Regions from separate parts of the Stutzerimonas tianxiuensis genome, predicted to be linked through region 1. Evidence: predicted binding sites of a transcription regulator. Region 1 holds the regulator's gene; each other region holds the start of a gene.
The links. Region 1 encodes sigma-54, which starts transcription at its own class of promoters, with help from an activator protein. Its sites were predicted from a motif close to ANTGGCATNNANNTTGCTNT; they were not measured.
Positions count from the first base shown of each region.

Region 2: ACSSNI_RS09945 (ammonium transporter) is a predicted target of sigma-54. The motif match lies at 3,001-3,020, and genes of this name have one in related genera.
Region 3: fliD (flagellar filament capping protein FliD) is a predicted target of sigma-54. The motif match lies at 3,297-3,316, and genes of this name have one in related genera.

Region 1 covers NZ_JBPVWS010000005.1:15,761-21,964, forward strand. Annotated here, with positions in the region: gene ACSSNI_RS08170 (KdsC family phosphatase) at 1-157, shown strand, start outside; gene lptC (LPS export ABC transporter periplasmic protein LptC) at 166-738, shown strand; gene lptA (lipopolysaccharide transport periplasmic protein LptA) at 725-1,270, shown strand; gene lptB (LPS export ABC transporter ATP-binding protein) at 1,270-1,995, shown strand; gene ACSSNI_RS08190 (RNA polymerase factor sigma-54) at 2,141-3,658, shown strand; gene hpf (ribosome hibernation-promoting factor, HPF/YfiA family) at 3,737-4,045, shown strand; gene ptsN (PTS IIA-like nitrogen regulatory protein PtsN) at 4,052-4,516, shown strand; gene rapZ (RNase adapter RapZ) at 4,648-5,505, shown strand; gene ACSSNI_RS08210 (HPr family phosphocarrier protein) at 5,514-5,786, shown strand; gene pmbA (metalloprotease PmbA) at 5,879-6,204, opposite strand, start outside.
Region 2 covers NZ_JBPVWS010000006.1:131,320-137,523, forward strand. Annotated here, with positions in the region: gene ACSSNI_RS09925 (DUF2025 family protein) at 1-250, opposite strand, end outside; gene ACSSNI_RS09930 (MOSC domain-containing protein) at 397-1,074, opposite strand; gene ACSSNI_RS09935 (hypothetical protein) at 1,116-1,304, opposite strand; gene dgt (dGTPase) at 1,424-2,920, shown strand; gene ACSSNI_RS09945 (ammonium transporter) at 3,254-4,462, shown strand; gene ACSSNI_RS09950 (TetR/AcrR family transcriptional regulator) at 4,546-5,199, opposite strand; gene ACSSNI_RS09955 (efflux RND transporter periplasmic adaptor subunit) at 5,295-6,204, shown strand, end outside.
Region 3 covers NZ_JBPVWS010000012.1:74,852-81,055, forward strand. Annotated here, with positions in the region: gene ACSSNI_RS15760 (flagellar basal body-associated FliL family protein) at 1-48, opposite strand, end outside; gene ACSSNI_RS15765 (flagellar hook-length control protein FliK) at 86-1,261, opposite strand; gene ACSSNI_RS15770 (hypothetical protein) at 1,258-1,581, opposite strand; gene fliS (flagellar export chaperone FliS) at 1,565-1,963, opposite strand; gene fliD (flagellar filament capping protein FliD) at 1,960-3,273, opposite strand; partial or broken gene ACSSNI_RS15785 (SDR family oxidoreductase) at 3,563-3,760, shown strand; gene flgN (flagellar export chaperone FlgN) at 3,805-4,245, opposite strand; gene flgM (flagellar biosynthesis anti-sigma factor FlgM) at 4,242-4,517, opposite strand; gene ACSSNI_RS15800 (flagellar export protein FliJ) at 4,650-5,075, opposite strand; gene fliI (flagellar protein export ATPase FliI) at 5,072-6,204, opposite strand, start outside.

The sequences.
Region 1 (6,204 bases):
CCTTGGCATGGCGGTCGCCAGTGCCGATGCGTTCGTTCGCCAGCACGCCCACGGCGTGACAGCCGCTCGTGGTGGCGAGGGCGCGGCGCGAGAGTTCTGCGAACTGATCATGCGCGCCCAGGGCAATCTCGACGCGGCTCAGGCCGCTTACCTCTAGAGGCAACCATGCTAAGCAGGCTCCGCTTCCCCGCCATTCTGCTGCTGATCGCACTGCTTCTGGTCGCGATCGGCTACTGGAACGTTCGCCCTGAGAGCTTTATGCAGGAGGCGCCGATAACCGAGGGCATAGCGTCGCCCATTGACTTCTACGTCACCAATTCACGCACAGTCCAATACCAGCCGGACGGCAAGCGTAACTATGAGCTGACTGCGGAAAAGGTGGAGCATATCAAGGCCAGCGATGTCAGTTTACTGACCCGCCCGAACCTGCGCTCATTTCGCGGTTCCGGGCTGCCGTGGCAGGTCACCAGTGAACGCGGCGAGGTCGGCCCGCAAGGCAAGGAAGTCGAATTGATCGATAACGTCAAGGTCGAACGCAACGATGCCAAGGGGCGCCCGACCATCATCACTACCAGCCGGATGACCGTCCTTCCCGAGAAGGATTATGCCGAGACCCGGCAACCCGTTAGAATCGTCGCCGCAAACGGTGTGACGACCGCTACGGGCATGAAAGCGTATCTAGACGAAGGCAGGATGCTCCTGCTATCCAACGTAAGAGGCCAGCATGAGCTGCGTTAAGACCCTCCCCCTCCTGATCGGTTTAGGCATTTTTCTACTTGGCGCGAACGCCCACGCACTTCCCGAGGATCGCAACCAGCCTATCCGTGTTCAGGCCGATACCGCTGAGCTGGACGACCGGCAAGGCGTAGCCGTGTACCGCGGCGACGTGGTCATCACCCAGGGAACAATGAAGATCACAGGCGACACTGTGACCATCACTCAGAACCAGAATGGCGATGTCGAGGTGTTCACCTCCATCGGCAAACCTGCCTACTACGAACAGAAGCCAGCTGCAGACAAGGAGATCGTCAAGGCTTACGGCCTGACGATTCAGTATTTTGCCGCGAACGAACGCATCGTCCTGATCGACCAGGCCAAGGTCGTTCAGGAAGGCAATACCTTCGAAGGCGAGAAGATCGTCTATGACACCCAGCGACAGATCGTCAATGCTGGTCGCGCCACCAATACTGATGTCACCACACCCCGCCCACGCGTGGACATGGTCATCCAGCCTCGCAAGAAAGAGCCGGCAACGGAGCAGCCCGAGTAATGGCGATTCTCAAGGCCCAGCATTTGGCGAAGAGCTACAAGAGCCGTCAGGTCGTACGTGATGTCAGCCTGTCCATCGAAAGCGGACAGATCGTCGGACTGCTGGGGCCTAACGGCGCCGGCAAAACCACTTGCTTCTACATGATCGTGGGATTGGTCAAAGCCGATCAGGGCCGTGTACTGATCGACGACCAGGATGTGACGCACCTCCCCATGCATGGCCGTGCACGCGCGGGCATTGGTTACCTACCGCAGGAAGCATCGATCTTTCGCAAGCTTTCGGTCTCCGACAACATCATGGCCATCCTGGAGACGCGCAAGGACCTTGACCGCAACGGCCGCCAACAGGCGCTGGAAGGTCTGCTGCAGGAATTTCACATCCATCACATCCGCGACAGTCTCGGCATGAGCCTATCGGGTGGCGAACGGCGCCGCGTTGAAATTGCCCGCGCGCTGGCCACGGCGCCCAAGTTCATCCTGCTCGATGAACCCTTTGCCGGCGTTGACCCTATTTCGGTCGGCGACATCAAGCAGATCATCCATCATCTCAAGGCCAAGGGCATCGGCGTCCTAATCACCGATCACAACGTCCGCGAAACTCTGGATATCTGTGAAACCGCCTATATCGTGAATGACGGCCAGTTGATCGCCGAGGGCGATGCAGAGACCATCCTCGCCAACCAACTGGTGAAGGAAGTCTATCTGGGACACGAATTCCGACTTTGATAGCGGTTTTTTCTGCTCTACGCACCTACAGGGCTAGGCAAAGGCTTCGTTGCCAGGCATATAATTTGCTTACATCGGCGCGCGGCGCCAGCGAAATCGGAACAGGCGCGGTTGCGCCGGCAAACAAGGTTCGAAGTCCTCTGCCATGAAACCATCGCTAGTCCTGAAGATGGGCCAGCAGCTGACGATGACACCGCAGCTGCAACAAGCCATACGATTGCTCCAGCTATCCACACTCGATCTTCAGCAGGAGATTCAGGAGGCGCTGGATTCCAACCCCATGCTCGAGCGCGAAGAAGACGGAGAAGATTTCGATAACTCCGACCCGATGGCCGAGTCGATCGAAAAGAAAAGCGAAAGCCCGACGACCGACTCGCCCGAGCACAGCGAGCCCGACAATCATTACGAGGAGCCCATCAACACGGTGGAGAACCTCGAGGACGGCGATTGGGCCGACCGTATCCCCAACGAGCTTCCAGTCGACACCGCCTGGGAAGACATCTACCAGACCAGCGCCAGCAGCCTGCCGAGCAACGACGATGATGAATGGGATTTCACTACCCGCACATCATCAGGGGAAAGCCTGCAAAGCCACTTGCTCTGGCAGCTCAACCTCGCACCGATGAGCGACACCGACCGTCTCATAGCAGCCACCCTGATCGACTGCATCAACCCCCAGGGTTATCTCGACGAAACGCTCGAGGAAGTCCTCGAGTCGTTTGACCCGGAACTTGGAATCGAACTCGATGAGGTCGAAGTGGTGCTACGCCGCATCCAGCAGTTCGAGCCCGCCGGCATCGGCGCGCGCGACTTGCGCGAATGCCTGCTGCTGCAGCTTCGCCAGCTCCCCGAGCGTACCGAGTGGCTAAGCGAAGCGGTGCGCTTGGTCAGCGATCACCTGGATATTCTTGGCGTGCGTGACTACAGCCTGCTGATGCGTCGCATGAAGCTCAAAGAAGACGAGCTGCGCCAGATCATCGACTTGATCCAGAGCCTCAATCCGCGCCCGGGCTCGCAGATCGAAGCCGGAGAGCCTGAGTATGTCGTGCCTGACGTAATCGTGCGCAAGCACAATGGCCGCTGGTTGGTCGAACTGAATCAGGAGGCGATGCCGCGCCTGCGGGTGAACGCTCAGTATGCCGGGTTCGTCAAACGTGCCGACTCGAGCGCCGACAACACCTTCATGCGCAACCAGCTTCAAGAAGCCCGCTGGTTCATCAAAAGCCTGCTCAGCCGCAACGAAACGCTGATGAAAGTGGCCACCCAAATCGTCGAACACCAGCGTGGCTTTTTCGAACATGGCGACGAAGCCATGAAACCACTGGTGTTGCACGATATCGCCGAAGCGGTGGGCATGCATGAGTCGACGATCTCACGGGTCACCACGCAGAAGTTCATGCACACGCCCCGCGGCATCTACGAACTCAAATACTTCTTCTCGAGCCATGTGAGCACTGCTGAAGGCGGCGAGTGCTCATCCACCGCCATTCGCGCAATCATCAAGAAACTGGTAGCCGCGGAAAACCAGAAAAAGCCATTGAGCGACAGCAAGATCGCTGGTCTACTGGAAGCACAAGGGATTCAAGTTGCGCGCCGCACCGTAGCCAAGTACCGCGAGTCACTCGGGATCGCACCCTCAAGCGAGCGCAAGCGGTTGATGTAACACCAGGCGACCTGGTGGATTTGTTCCGGCGACGGGTGTTCAGCCCGTCAATTCGCACGTGGCAATAGGAGATGCAGTATGCAAGTCAACATCACTGGCCTTCACCTTGAAATCACTGAAGCCCTGCGTGACTACGTCGAGGAGAAATTCGAGCGGATAGAACGCCATTTCGACCGCATCATTGCCGTACAAGTCATCCTTCAAGTCGAAAAGCTCAGGCAAAAGGCCGAGGCCACGCTGCACGTAGCGGGGCGAGAGGTCGTTGCCAATGCCGAGCATGAGGATATGTACGCAGCCATCGACTTGCTTGCCGACAAACTCGATCGGCAATTGATCAAACATAAAGAAAAGCAGCTCGACCACCATCAGGGCGCCCTGGCTCGCTGACCCATCATGATCCGTATTGAAAACATACTGACCCCCGGACGCGCCCTGGTTAGCGTTCCGGGCGGCAGCAAAAAGCGTGTCCTGGAACAGATTGCCAAGGTTCTCGGCGCGGACCTGCCCGATATCGACAGCCAAGCGATTTTCGAAAGCTTCATCGCCCGGGAAAAACTTGGCTCCACCGGCTTCGGCAACGGCATCGCGATACCGCACTGCCGTATGCCTGGCTGCACATCACCGCTCAGTGCAGTGCTGAAGCTCGATACACCGGTGGACTTCGACGCCATCGACGGCGCGCCTGTCGACCTCTTGTTTGTATTGTTGGTGCCGGAGGCAGCCACCGACGAACATCTCGAGCTACTCCGTCAGATTGCAAGCATGCTGGACCGCGAGGAAGTTCGTGACCGGCTACGCCGCGCCACGACGGGTCATGAGCTGTACCAGGCCGTGGTCGACATCCAGAACGGTCACTAGGGCGCAGCAACCCACCATCGCCCAACGCTGAGTGAGGAAAGAGACGTGCCCCCTATCTGCCTGCACACCACCTGCTGCGGCTACGCGCAGCAAATCACTCGTGGCCGAGCCCGGCCCTTCGGCGCTGCTCGATGCGCCTGATCATCGTCAGTGGGCGCTCTGGATCCGGCAAGAGCACTGCCCTGAACGTACTTGAGGACAATGGTTTCTACTGCATCGACAACCTGCCCGCTGGCCTTCTTCCAGAGCTGGCGGAAAGGGCCCTGTTGCACACAGAGTTGCTGCAGCCCCAAGTCGCAGTGTCGATCGACGCGCGCAACCTGCCGAGTCAGCTGAAACGTTTCCCCGAGCTGCTCGAGGACGTCCGTGCCCGCTACATCCAATGCGATGTGCTTTATCTAGATGCGGCGGACGAGACGCTGCTGAAACGCTTTTCAGAGACGCGTCGGCGGCATCCGCTGACCAATCAGAACCGCTCCCTAGCCGAAGCTATCCGTGACGAAGAATTGCTTCTAGCGCCCATCATCGATCATGCCGACCTGAAGATCGACACCACACACCTGAATCTCTATCAGCTACGAGACACGCTAAAGCTGCGCCTGCTGAACAAGCCTGAACCGGGTACCGCTTTTCTCTTCGAGTCCTTCGGTTTCAAGCGAGGCATGCCTGTCGATGCCGATTTGGTGTTTGATGTGCGCTGTTTGCCTAACCCTTACTGGAAAGCCGATCTGCGCGATTTTTCCGGACTGGACCAGCCCGTGATCGACTATCTCTCCGGGCAGGCGGACGTAGAGGAAATGTTTCAGGACATCCTTGCCTACCTGAGCAAATGGCTTCCGCGCTTCGCTGCCAGCAACCGCGCCTATGTCACTGTCGCCATTGGCTGTACCGGTGGGCACCACCGTTCGGTGTATCTGGCCGAGCGGCTGGGCCAAGCGCTGCGCGAACCTCTGAAGAACGTCCAGGTCCGGCATCGCGACCTGGCTTAGGAACCCACATGCCTTCGTGCGAAGTTACCATCATCAACAAGCTTGGCCTGCATGCCCGAGCGGCAGCGAAGTTCGTCGGAGTTGCCAATCAGTTTCCCTGTGACATTCGGGTCGGTCGCAGCCCTGCAAGCAGGGTGGACGGCAAAAGCATCATGGCAGTCATGATGCTTGCCGCCAGCAAAGGCACCACGCTGCACCTGCACACCCAGGGCGACCAGGAGCACGAGGCGCTTGCAGCGATGATCGCCTTGATCGAAGACTATTTCGAGGAAGGTGAATAACGCTGCTAGCGCGGCCGCTATTTCGGGCCAGATACCTGCCGGCATCTCCTAGTTATTACCTTGTTGCTCTGCATGCCGCTTGCAGCTAATTGCTACTGCCCCGCCACCTTCATTCGCTCGATCAATACCGACCCGGTGTGAATGCTACTGCGCCGTTCAACATCACAACCCACCGCAACGATCTGGCGGAACATGTCTCGCAGGTTGCCCGCAATGGTGACTTCCTGCACAGGAAACTGGATTTCGCCGTTCTCAACCCAGAAGCCGCCAGCACCACGCGAATAGTCCCCGGTCACCAGATTCAAGCCCTGCCCCATCAGCTCGGTGACCAACAACCCGCGGCCCATACGGCGGATAAGCTCAGCCTGGTCCTCGTTACCCTGGGTAACGAACAGGTTATGCACCCCGCCCGCATTGG
Region 2 (6,204 bases), on a different contig from region 1:
TGATGGCTAGCCGGTCATTGATGTTCTGGTCGAGGAGCAGCTGAATCAGCTCACGTTTGAGCGTCATCAGCTGGTTATCGATGATTTGCCAGACAAATTCGCTCGCCGGTGTGATGCTGCTGTCGGCGACATCCATGCCGAACGAGTCTTCGCTGAACCGAACGATGTGCTGGCCGGTTTTGCCGTTGAAACCCACAAAACCTTGCAGGCAGTCGGCGGCCCGGCAGATGTCGAAGGATGTAATGCTCATGTAAACCTCGGTATCGATTCGGGTGGTTTACACGCAGGGCAGGCGTTCGATGCTGCTGGCGACCTTCTTATGAGGTCGCTTTGATTGACGCGTATTGTCGTGGTCGGCGTTGCGTCTGAACAGCGGCATGACGCCGCTTGCCCTTGTCAGAACAACGCCGCCTGATCCTGTTGCCGTCGCCTGCTGTCCAGCCGTTGACGAAAGCGCGTGCGGTATTCACTTGCCAGCGGTGACAGATTGGCCAGCCAGGCGAGTTCGATGTCGTTGACGTCGTCATTGACGAAGCCGCGCCAGACGCGAAGCACGCTGGCGGTCGGCCACGGGTGCTCAATCAAGTGCAGATCCGCGCCGAGTTCGATAGCGCCGGGTTCAAGGGTTCGGTACAGCCATCCGGTTCGGCCACTTTTGGCCATATGGCGGGCGAGGCCACGGGCGCTGTGTCGCCGGTCCAGGTTGCTACAAGGCGAGCGGGGCTGGCTTACTTCGATCACGGCATCGCCCCAGCGAAAGCGATCCCCGATGCATACCTGTCGTTCATCCAGGCCCAGCGTGGAGAGATTTTCGCCAAACGCGGCGGGACCAATGGCCGACAGCTGCGGATAAAGCTTGCGCCAGTGAGAGTAGTGCTCGGCCGGATAGTGGCAAACGCTGCGATCCGGCCCGCCATGGAAACGGTGATCGGCGACACGGTCGCCCTGTAGCCCGTTGAGATTGAGCCAGACTTCGCCCATCGCCAGCTGCTTGTCGATGGCTGAAGGCTTCTCTGTACCCGGCAGTCGCAGCAGCTGGTCGCGTAGGAAGGGACCTTCAACCGGCCATTGCATGAGGGCGCCCTGATCTGGACAGGTGAGCTATGGGGCTGGCTTCAGCCTTCATTGAGACGGGCCAGCTCGCGGCGCACCATGGCGGCGAACTCTGGCGGCTTGAGGTGATAAAGCTCGGTGGCCACCCAGCCCAGCCAGCGTGCGCCCAAGGCTTGCCGTTGTTCAAGTAGCCGTCGCGCTTCGGCGGTCGCTCGTTCGGCGTGTTGCTGATGAAACTCCGATCGGCCCATGTCTGCTCCTCAAGCTGAGCGGGCGATTCTAAACGACAAGCGCAGTTGGCGCCTGATCGCTTGGTAAAGCCGCTGGGCCGCGCTAGGCTCGCGATTCCGTCGTTTAACGAGTTCGAATCATGCCGCGGTCTGTGAACTTCAAGGACAAGATTTCCCGTCAGCGGCCTTATGGGCGCGTCGAACCGGGTCTCAAAGCCTCCGAAGGTGATCTGTCATTGGTCATCGACCAGCTTGAGAGCGACCGCGGTCGCATTATCAACTCCGCCGCTGTGCGGCGTTTACAGCAGAAGACTCAGGTCTTCCCGCTGGAGCGCAACGCAGCGGTGCGCAGCCGTTTGACCCACTCACTTGAAGTCCAGCAGACGGGTCGCTTCATTGTGCGCACCCTGTATAAACAGCTCGGTGAGCGGGCGACGCAATACGGCCTGGATGGGTTGGAAGGTGCGCTGGAAAGCCTCGTTGAAATGACGTGCCTGATGCACGACATCGGCAACCCACCGTTTGGGCACTTTGGCGAGTTTGCCATTGGCGAGTGGTTCAAGCGGAATCTGAGCACGCTGTTCGACGCCGCTGTCCCCAACGGTGAAGGCAATAGCGAATTGCGCAGTCGTATGCTGATCGACCTCGAACAGTTCGAAGGCAACGCTCAGGCGATTCGCTTAGTCGTCAGCCTGCTTCGGCTTAACCTGACCTACACACAGACGGCGGGCCTGTTGAAATACGTGCGCGCCGCTTATGCGCCCAAGCCGGCCAAGGGAACACCCGGCGCCTATCTGTTGAAGAAGCCAGGCTTCTACCTTTCAGAGGAATTTTTTGTCGACGATCTGCAGGCCGCGTTGGGGCTGCAACCAGGCACGCGTCACCCGGTCGCCTACATCATGGAGGCGGCCGATGATATCGCCTATTGCCTTGCCGATATCGAAGACTCGGTGGAGAAGGGCATCTTCACCATTGAGCAGTTGTCACAGCTGCTGATCGACAAGTTCACCGAGCACGGCTCGCCCGACGAGCCGATCGCGAATACCGGCCGCAGCTTTCGCAGCATGGTCGAGTACGCCCAGGCGCGTGCTGTCAAAGAGACGATCAACAAGGTTGGCGAATTCTTCATCTGGCTGCGGGTGAATATGGTCCACCCGCTGGTGCAGCACGCCGCGCAGCAATTTATCGAGCATATCGAAGTGGTCTACGACGGCACGCTGGACCGCGCGCTGCTGGAAGACGCAAGTCTGCCAAACGCCATTGTGCAGACCTTCAAGGATGTCGCGATGGATCACGTGTTCTGTCACCGCGAAGTTGAAACCTTGCAGTTGCAGGGCTACCGAATTCTCCAGGGGCTGCTGGACGCCTACGCGCCGCTGCTGGCCGTCGCTCCGGAGACCTTCCGGGCATTGACGGAAGGCGGTTGCCGTAGCGAGCCGCACCTGCAAATGCTTGCCCGGCGCCTGCCCAGTCAGCTGATCAAGGCCTATCACGAGTCGCTGAAAGCGCATCCTCAGGGAAGTGAAGACCAGGCGTTGTGGGAGTTCTACTACCGCTGCCGCATGCTTCAGGACTTCGTCAGCGGTCTGACCGATCAGCTGGCGCAGGACGAATACCGCACGCTCTCTGCTTTGTAACCTCGATGGCTGTCGTCCTCGCCTGGCTCGCCAGCTCCGACGGACATCCGCTGCGCTAAAATCGCTCGCGCCGCCGTTTCGTTGGTACACCACTTGCATTTGTCTGGTGCGTGCGGCTGGAACGTGGCCCCTAAATGGCGCAACGATCTGCCGCTGAGCCAGGCGGGATTAACCCTAAGTGTTTGAAAATTAACGCTTTGGTTTGTCGGGGATGAAAATCCTGCAAGTCCGCCGCAACAGTTCATAGCAAACCCCCGCTTACCCGTGATGCATGTTGGTGCGTGCAACGGGGGCGGTTTGCTGTTTTGGTGCGCTTACCATAGGACGTAGTAGATGGATAACCCAAGCAGTGCGGTAGAAGTGCTGATTCACGGTGCCAACACCCTGTTCATCCTGATGGGCGCGGTGATGGTCCTGGCAATGCATGCCGGTTTTGCCTTTCTGGAGGTCGGCACCGTACGCCTGAAAAATCAGGTCAATGCGCTGTCGAAAATCATCGCCGATTTTGCCGTCTCGACATTGGCGTATTTCTTCATCGGCTACTGGGTTGCGTATGGCGTGACCTTTCTGCAGCCGGCCGACCAGCTGATCGCCGAGAATGGCTATTCATTGGTCAAGTTCTTCTTCCTGCTGACATTCGCCGCTGCAATACCCGCGATCATCTCCGGCGGCATCGCCGAGCGCGCCAAATTCGGGCCACAGCTCTGCGCCACCTTGTTGATCGTTGCGTTCATCTATCCGTTTTTTGAAGGGATGATGTGGAACGGCAACTTTGGCGTTCAGGCTTGGCTGGAAGCGCAGTTTGGTGCGCCGTTCCACGATTTCGCCGGTTCGGTAGTGGTGCACGGTATGGGTGGCTGGCTGGCGTTCGGCGCAGTGATCCTGCTCGGCCGCCGTAATGGTCGATACCGTGACGGCCGTTTGGTGGCCTTCGCGCCCTCGAACATTCCGTTTCTTGCGCTGGGATCGTGGATTCTCATCGTCGGCTGGTTCGGCTTCAACGTGATGAGCGCCCAGACCCTTGGGGGCGTCAGCGGGCTGGTGGCGATCAACTCGCTGATGGCGATGGTTGGAGGAACCGCGGCGGCATGGGCGGTCGGCCGCAACGACCCGGGCTTTCTGCATAACGGGCCCTTGGCTGGGCTGGTAGCAGTCTGTGCAGGATCAGATCTGATGCACCCAGTCGGTGCGCTGGCTACGGGCATAGTGGCTGGCGCCCTGTTTGTCTGGGCATTCACTGCGGCGCAGGCCAAATGGAAGATCGACGATGTGCTCGGTGTCTGGCCATTACACGGCCTCTGCGGCGTCTGGGGCGGGCTGGCTTGTGGAATCTTTGGTCAGCACGCGTTGGGTGGGCTGGGCGGCATCAGCATCATCAGCCAGGTGATCGGCACAGGCGTCGGTGTGCTGGTTGCGCTGGTTGGCGGCTTTCTCGTCTATGGCGTGCTAAAGGCAGCGGTCGGCATCCGCCTGAGTCAGGAAGATGAGTTCAATGGTGCGGACCTGTCTATTCACCGGATCGGTGCCCTGAGCCACGATTAAGGGCACTCATGCTGGCCGCCGACGCGGCTGGCTGTTCCTGAGAAGCAGGGCTTGTTTTCCGCTGCGGGACACAGGCTGCTGCTTCAGTCGACCGTACGGGGCTGGTCCGCATAAGCGCGCATGAACAGGCCAACGCAATCCTCGACATGCCGCTTGCCGTCTTCGGCGTCCAGTCGCTCGGCATAGCCGATCAGCAGACGGAAGTGTGCGGCGCCTTTGATCAACGAACAAAAATGTTCCGCGGCGCGCATCGGTTCGGGCACATCCAGCAACTGGCGGCGGTGCGCCTGGTCTAGCAACTGCTCCAGATCGAGCAGCAGCTTCTGCGGGCCTGCATCGAAGAACATCCGCGACAGCGTCGGGTTCTGCGCCGCCATGGCTACCATCAGCCGGTGCAGACCGATGGATTCGGGGCTGATGACCAGCTCGTGAAAAGCCTGGGCAATGTCTAGCAGGACCGAGCGGAACTCACTCCCATCCTCCAGCACGAACAGCCGGCGCGGCAGACGCGTTTCGCAGGTTGCCTTTACCGCTGCGCCGAACAGCGCCTCCTTGTCCTTGAAGTGGCTGTACAGCGTGAGCTTCGACACGCCGGCTTCGGCGGCGATGGCGTCCATGCTGCTGCCTTCATAGCCATTGCCGAGAAACAGGGTTTGGGCAGCCGCGAGGATTGCCTCGCGCTTGGCGGGGTCCTTTGGGCGGCCTGGGCCGGACGATGCGGGTGAGCTGTCGGTCATGGGTGTTTTTAATACTAGACTGGTGAGTTCGGTATTTTTACTATACCGCGCAGTATAAGTATTAGAACCCACCTTGCGACAGAGAGAGATTCGACGTGTTCCGACATGCCTTGCCCTTCCTCGGTGCTTTTGGTTTCGCCTTGCTGGCCGGTTGTGGCAATGGCGAACCCGAGCAGCTCTCTACGCGGCCCGTGATGGTGGTTCAGCCGCAGCCCGCCAGTGAAGCCTTCGAAAGCTATCCGGGTGAGGTGCATGCACGCTACGAACCTGAGCTGGCGTTTCGTATCGGCGGCAAGGTCACCGAACGGATGGTCGAGGCCGGCGAGCGGGTGCGCAAGGACCAGCCCTTGGCCAAGCTCGACCCGCAGGACGTGCGACTCCAGCTTGAGGGCATCCGTGCTCAGGTGGCGGCGGCCGAGGCCAACCTGCGGGTCGCTCGCGCCGAGCATGAGCGCTACAAGACCTTGATGGATCGCCAACTGGTCAGCCGCTCGCAATTCGACTCTTCTGAAAATGCCTATCGCTCCGCCCAGGCGCGCCTGCAGCAAGCGCGAGCGGAATTCGACGTCGCCAACAACCAGGTTGGCTACGCCATCTTGCGCGCAACGCACGACGGTGTGGTTGCCCAGCGCCAGGTTGAGGTGGGGCAGGTTGTTGGCGCCGGCCAGACGGCCTTCGTCCTAGCTGCCGATGGCGAGCGCGAGGTGGCGATCAACCTGCCGGAACAGGCACTGGATCGCTACTCGGTCGGCCAGCCTGTATCGGTGGAAATCTGGTCGCAGCCGGGTAAAACCTATGCCGGTCACATTCGCGAACTGTCGCCGGCTGCGGACCCGCAGTCGCGCACCTACTCTGCGCGTGTCGCCTTCGATGACGCCGAGGTGCCTGCCGAGCTTGGCCAGAGCGCACTGGTCTCAATACGCAACAATGGCGAGGTGCCCTTGGCTGTACCACTTTCAGCGGTCACAGCCGAGCAGGGCAAGGCTTACGTCTGGCGAGTCAAGG
Region 3 (6,204 bases), on a different contig from region 1:
CAGGACGTTGAGCAACAGCATCAGCAGAACAATACGGGGCGTCGACATAACACACTCACAAAATGGCTAATTAGGTTGAATCGGCTCAGACCGTCACCAGAACATCACGGGGCCGGGCACTTTCCCGTTCCGGCGCCTGCTCATGCGGGCGGGCCGCCAGAGGTGTTTCTTCCCCTGCCAGCACGGGACGTTGGCGCTGCTGGCCCTGCTGACCGCCGCTGTCGGCGCCGACCTGCACGTTGACCTGGACGAAATGCTGGCCCACCAGCTCCTGGCGCAGACGGTCACTGGTTTGCTGCAGCAGGCGCGCCACATCGGCGTTCGCTGCGGACAGTTGTACGTTTAGCCGACCCGACTCGTGGCTGAGCAGGATTTCCATGCTGCCCAGTTCGGGTGGGTCGAGGCGAATGGTGGCGCTCTGGATCTTCTGCTGGATTTGCAGATCGACGTTTTCGCGCAAGGCGTGGAGCATCTGCTCGCCCCACTTGGCCTCCGGTGCCTGCAACTTCAGCGCACGGTCCGCAGACTGCAGCGGCGCGCCTTGTCCGCGCTCGACCGTCGCGGCCAGAGGGTCGCCCGCTTCCAGTGGCTCAGCGACCTCCAGAAGTGAGTCCAGCGACGCAGCCGGCATGGCATCGGCCGACGTGACTGCGGCGGCCAGGGATTGGCCGACACTCATCTCGACGATGGGCTTGGGCATGGCCGTCGCCACCGGGTTCAGCTCAACGGTGCGGCCCTGAACGGTCATCTTTGCGATGTCCAGCGAATCGCCCGGCACCGCATTGAGCGGGGCGTCAGTCATCTGGATCTGCCCCGGCAATGCGCTCAGCAGATCGTCGGGGGTCGCTGTGGTGGCTTGCGGAAGCGCCTGTGGCGCAGGCGCGGCGCCCGGCTGTGCTGCATCACGCGCCTGAATTTCGGCCAGTTGCTGATCGATCATGCCCAGCAACCATTGCTCAGGGGTCAACTCCTGGGGCGCTTCATTGCCCTGGCTGACACTGCCGTCTGCCTGCAGCACCTGACCCTGCTCGGCCGCCAACACCGGCAGTGGGCCTTGCAGCGAGGGGGCAGCAATTTCGGAAGACAGATCGTCACCCGCGCTCGACGCCAGCAGCATGCGCTCGCCGAAACCGCGCATGGCATTGCCAGCCATGGCTTGACCAACAGTGGCCTGCCCGCCGTGGCTCGCACGCGCAGCAACCGGCACCGCGGATTCGCCACTGGCTGCCGTACGCGTTGCTGATATCGACTGGATCATCATCCCTTGTCTCCGGCTTGGAACATATCAATGCGCTGGTAGGCGGCACGCCCTTCGGCGTGCTCGAGGTGGTTCAACAGCAGCAGGCGCAGACGCTCGCACTCTTCGGCGCAGGCTTGCAGGCCTTCCCCGTGGAGCTGCTTGAGGCGGCTCTTGGCCGCGTGCGTCGGCTCGTCCAGTTCAAGCCGACCGGCCAGTGTTTCGAGACACTGACGAATCGCCGCATCAACCGTGGCCACGGCGGTCCAGTCATTGCTCTGCAACGCCGCCTGCAATTCGCCGTGCAGCGCCATCAGGCGCTCGCTGTCACTTACGGGCGGCACTGACGCCCTCCCAGCCCTCTCGGAGAATGCCGAGCAGGTTGATCACTTCGTCCAGCCCTTCCAGCGACAGCGACACGCTGACGTCCGAGAGCCGGTAGATGCAGTACTCGTACAGCCGCGCCAGCCCTTGAACCACCTCGCCGCCGCCCTCTTCATCGAGCGCACCGTTGAGGCCGTTGAGGATGTTCATGCACTTTTCCAGCGATACGCCCTTCTGCTGGTACCGTTTGTGCTCGATGTGGCCGCGGGCGCGGGCCAGCTCGTCCAGCAGGCCGTCCATCAGCACCAGCACCAGTTCGTAGGGCGAAGCCGAGGCAGCACGTGCCTCGAGGTCTACCGAGCGGTAGCTGTCATAACTGTCGTTGGGGTGATAGCTGTTCATGAGAACAATCCGTTAGCTTGCGATGTGGTGGGCATCGAGAACATTCCGCTGGTCTGCTCCATGCTCTGCATGGTCTGCATCATGCTGGTGAACTGCCGCAGGTAGCGGCTGTAATGGGTGTCGTACTGCTGCTGGAGCGTCTCGAACTGCTCGTCGATGCGGCGCAGGCTCATGTCCAGCGTGTCCATGCGGCTCTTCAGCAGGCCGTTGGTGCTGCTGGTGTAGCTGGCAACAGTCTTGTCCATGCTCTCCAGCAGCTTGTCGGTGCCGGTGAACAGCTCCTCGAAGCCCGCAGGATCGTTGGCTACGGCGGCCTCGAAACGCTTGGCATCGATCGTCAGCTTGCCGTTACGGTCGGCGCTGATGCCGAATTCGATCAGGCTCTTGCCGCCGAAGTCGGCACGCAACAGGCTGTTGAGGCGGCTTTCGATGGAACGCACGCTGGAATCGCCGGCCAGGGCGCCGCGTTTGGCGCTATCGCTGCCGCTGCCGCTGGCGGTCAGCGAATCGAAACTGGTCATCAGGGCGTTGAAGGCGTCGATGAATGTCTGTGCCTTGGCCTGTGTGCCGGCTTTGTCCTGGCCCACCGTGACGGTCAGCGGGGTGTCGGTCGCCGCATGCGTCTTGCTCACGGTCAGGCTTACGCCGTCGATGACGTCAGTAAAAGTGTTGCTGGCGCTGGTCAGCTCGATGCCGCCCGCGCCATAGCTGCCACCCATACGAACCATCGCGTCCTGGGCAGTCGATAGCGCGGTCGTGGTCGCGGCAGCGTTGCCCGCCATGCTGAGGCTGAAGGCATTGGCGGCGCCGGTTTGCTCACTGCTGACGACCAGACTGACCGCGCCGTTGCTGCGCACCAGGGTCGCTTGCACACCGAGACCGGCGTCGTTGATCGCCGTGGCGGCATCGCCAAGCGTGGCGTACTGGCTGAGGTCGAACGATTGGGCATTCAGCGTCAGGGTGCCGCTCAGGCTGCCATCGACCAAGCCCTGTACCGCGACCTGCTGCTTGCTGGCCAGGCGCTCGACGAAAAAGTCATAGGTACCGGCCGTTGCGGTAGTGCCCACGCTAGCCGTGGCATAACCCTCCTGACTGAAGGTTGCACTGTTGGTCAACATGCTCGATGTGCTGCTGTTGAGCTTGGTGATGGCGGACTTGAAGGTCGTCATCGACGTGCGCAGCGAATTCAGCGCTTCACGCTGGGCCTTGTAGCGGGACTCGTTGCGGTTAAGCCGATCCAGCGACGACTGAACTTCGTAAGTCGCCAACTGCGTCGACATCTGCTGTACGTAATCGGAATTTATAGCCATCACCATCCCCTCTTGTTGTTTCTAGAGCAGATTGCATGCCAGGTCTGAAACGCCCGCGATATGGGCCTTCCAGCAAACGGCATGCAGAAAAAAGGCTTCCGCAACATGACAGGACTAGGAAACGGGGAAGTGCCGTTTCCGCCTCGACGCGGGCGGAGCATCTGTCTGTAAAGGCGACGTCAGCAGTGAGGTAGTTAAAGGCCAAACCGAAAAGGATTAATTCCTTGATGGCGACGATAGGCCTGTCGCGGCAAGGCGCCTCTTACAAGCTGTCGTGGTGTGGATCGCTGAAGCGGAGCTGGGCCCGATCGAGATATGGGTCAATGCCGCCATGGCCACGGTCTTTGGGCCGGTCTACAAGACCAGCGCCGCGGAATTCAAGCGGGTCACCGAGGTGACTTATCTGGGTTTTGTTCACGGCACGCTGGCGGCGCTGCGCTACATGGAGGGCGTACGGCTGAAGGGAGCTGTGGCTGAAGCCGCTAACGGGAGCTGAGAATCCGCAGAAGCGCGGACGAATGTCTTTGCGCCTCAATAGGCCTGCGGCGAATACAGCCGCGCATCCTGCCCACAGGCGAGCAGCTGCTGAAGAATGTCGTGATGCATGGCGAGCAGCTTGCCGTTGTGCTCGTTGAATTGCTGACACTGCACAGCGAGATCACCGACTTGCCGCCAATGCTGCTGAAGGGAGTCACCGCGCTCACCCGTGCAGCTGGACAGCAGGCGGCGCATGCCAACACCCGAGGTTTCCAGACCGAAAGCCGCGAGCACCTTGCTGCGTCGCTGGGCGCGCGCGGCGATGGCTTCGACGCGCACGGTGATCTGCAGGTTGATGCGGTCGATCTCCGGCACGTCGCGCTCGAGCAGACGTCCGTAGAGCGCCTGCATCAGCTCGCGCAAGGCGAGGTAATCGCCGCAATCCTGCTGGAGATCGTCATCGACGACTGCCAGCAGCTTATCGCGCTGGCTCACGCATCGTTTCCGCGGTGATAGCTGAGCATGCTGCTGGCCAGATCACCCACGTCGGTAGAGATCTCGCCGCGCTGCAGCGCTTGCTTGATGGCCGCCACCCGGTCCAGATCGACCTCGGGCATGGCGCGCAGGGCGTCGTGCATCTGCTCCAGCGGCAGGCTTGTGGCCGGACGCGCAGCAGGCTGGGCCGTGGGGCGCGCACTGGCCGGACGCGCCGAAGCGGTCTCGGTGGGCATTGCAATGGCGGGCTTGAACTGCCGGCTGATTTCCATGATTTCGTTCCAACTCAGTGGTTACTGCCAAACAAGCGACCGCTAAGGCGCAAACCTTAAATGTTTTTTTGCTGGGGCTGACAGGCGGGCCGCCTGACGCCGTTTCCAAGCGCCGTGTTCAGGCACTCCTACTCAGGCGATCTGATTGCGCCACCAGGTCTGCGCGGCCAGACCGTCCTGAATTTTCTGTTCCTGCGCCATAAGCAGCTGCTGCCACTGCTGCATCTTGGCGTCGATCACATGCTCAACCACCTTCTCGCTGCGCATGGCCTGCAGCAGCTCCTGCTGAATACGCACCAGGGCCTGCTCGGCCACGGCCAGTTCGCGCCGCTGCAGCTCGACCATCTTGTACAGCGTGGCCTTGTAGCGCTGCTGATTGTCGCGCTGCAGCGGCGTGCTCATCGGCACGGAGAACCCGCACAGGCGGCTGAGACCGGTGATGTTGTTGCGATAGCGCTGGCAGAGGTTTTGCTGGTACTGAACCTGCCCGAGCATCTGCTTGACCCGGTTGCCGCGCAGGCTGGCCAGGCGTGTGAGCGTTTCGATCTGCTGCTTCATGGCTTCCTGATGATGCTCTGCAGGATGGTGAGACTGGTTTCCAGCTCCGCCGCCTCGCCCACTTCCTGACGCAGGAAGCGTTCGATGGTGGGTGCGAGCTGCACGGCGCGGTCGGTCTTGATGTCCGCGCCAGGGCTGTAGCCACCCAGCGGGATCAGCTCCTTGATCTTCTCGTAGGTGCTGTAGAACTCCTTGAGCTGCCGCGCGGCGCCCAGGTGCGGCGGCTGGCCGACCTGGCTCATGCAGCGGCTGACCGAAGCGCAGATGTCGATGGCCGGGTAATGCCCGGCGTCCGCCAGTCGACGCGACAACACGATGTGGCCATCGAGAATTGCACGCGCGCAATCGACGATCGGGTCCTGCTGGTCGTCACCCTCGGCGAGAACGGTGTACAGCGCACTGAGGCTGCCGTTGTCATTGGCGCCATTGCCGGCGCTTTCGACCAACTCCGGCAGCATACCGAACACAGACGGCGGATAGCCCTTGGTCGCTGGCGGCTCGCCGAGGGCCAGGGCAATTTCTCGCTGGGCCATGGCGTAGCGGGTCAGCGAATCGACCAGCAACAACACATCGTTGCCCTGGTCGCGGAAATAAGCGGCGATGCTGTGGCAAAGCTCGGTGGCCTTGAGGCGCATCAGCGGCGATTCGTTGGCCGGCGCCACCACCACGACGGCCTTCTTCAGGCCCTCTTCACCCAGCGAATGCAGCAGGAACTCCTGCACCTCGCGCCCGCGCTCACCAATCAGCCCGACCACCACGACGTCAGCCTTGGTCTGTCGCGTGATCATGCCCAGCAGCACGCTTTTGCCCACACCGGAACCGGCGAACAGGCCGACGCGCTGGCCCTTGCCGAGGGTGAGCATGGAATTGATCGCCCGCACGCCGACGTCCAGCGGTTCACTGACCGGCTTGCGCTTGAGCGGATTGACCGAAGGCAGCTCGGTGGGCAGCGGATCGCGCCCGCTGAGCTTGCCCATTTCGTCCAGCGGCTCACCGAGGCCGTTAACCACACGCCCCAGCCAGGATTCGTCGATATGCAGCTTGGCATCATCCGGCGCCGGAAATACGCGCGATCCGGAGGTCAGCCCCACCGGTTTCTTGAAGGGCATCAGGTAGGTGATGTCGCGGT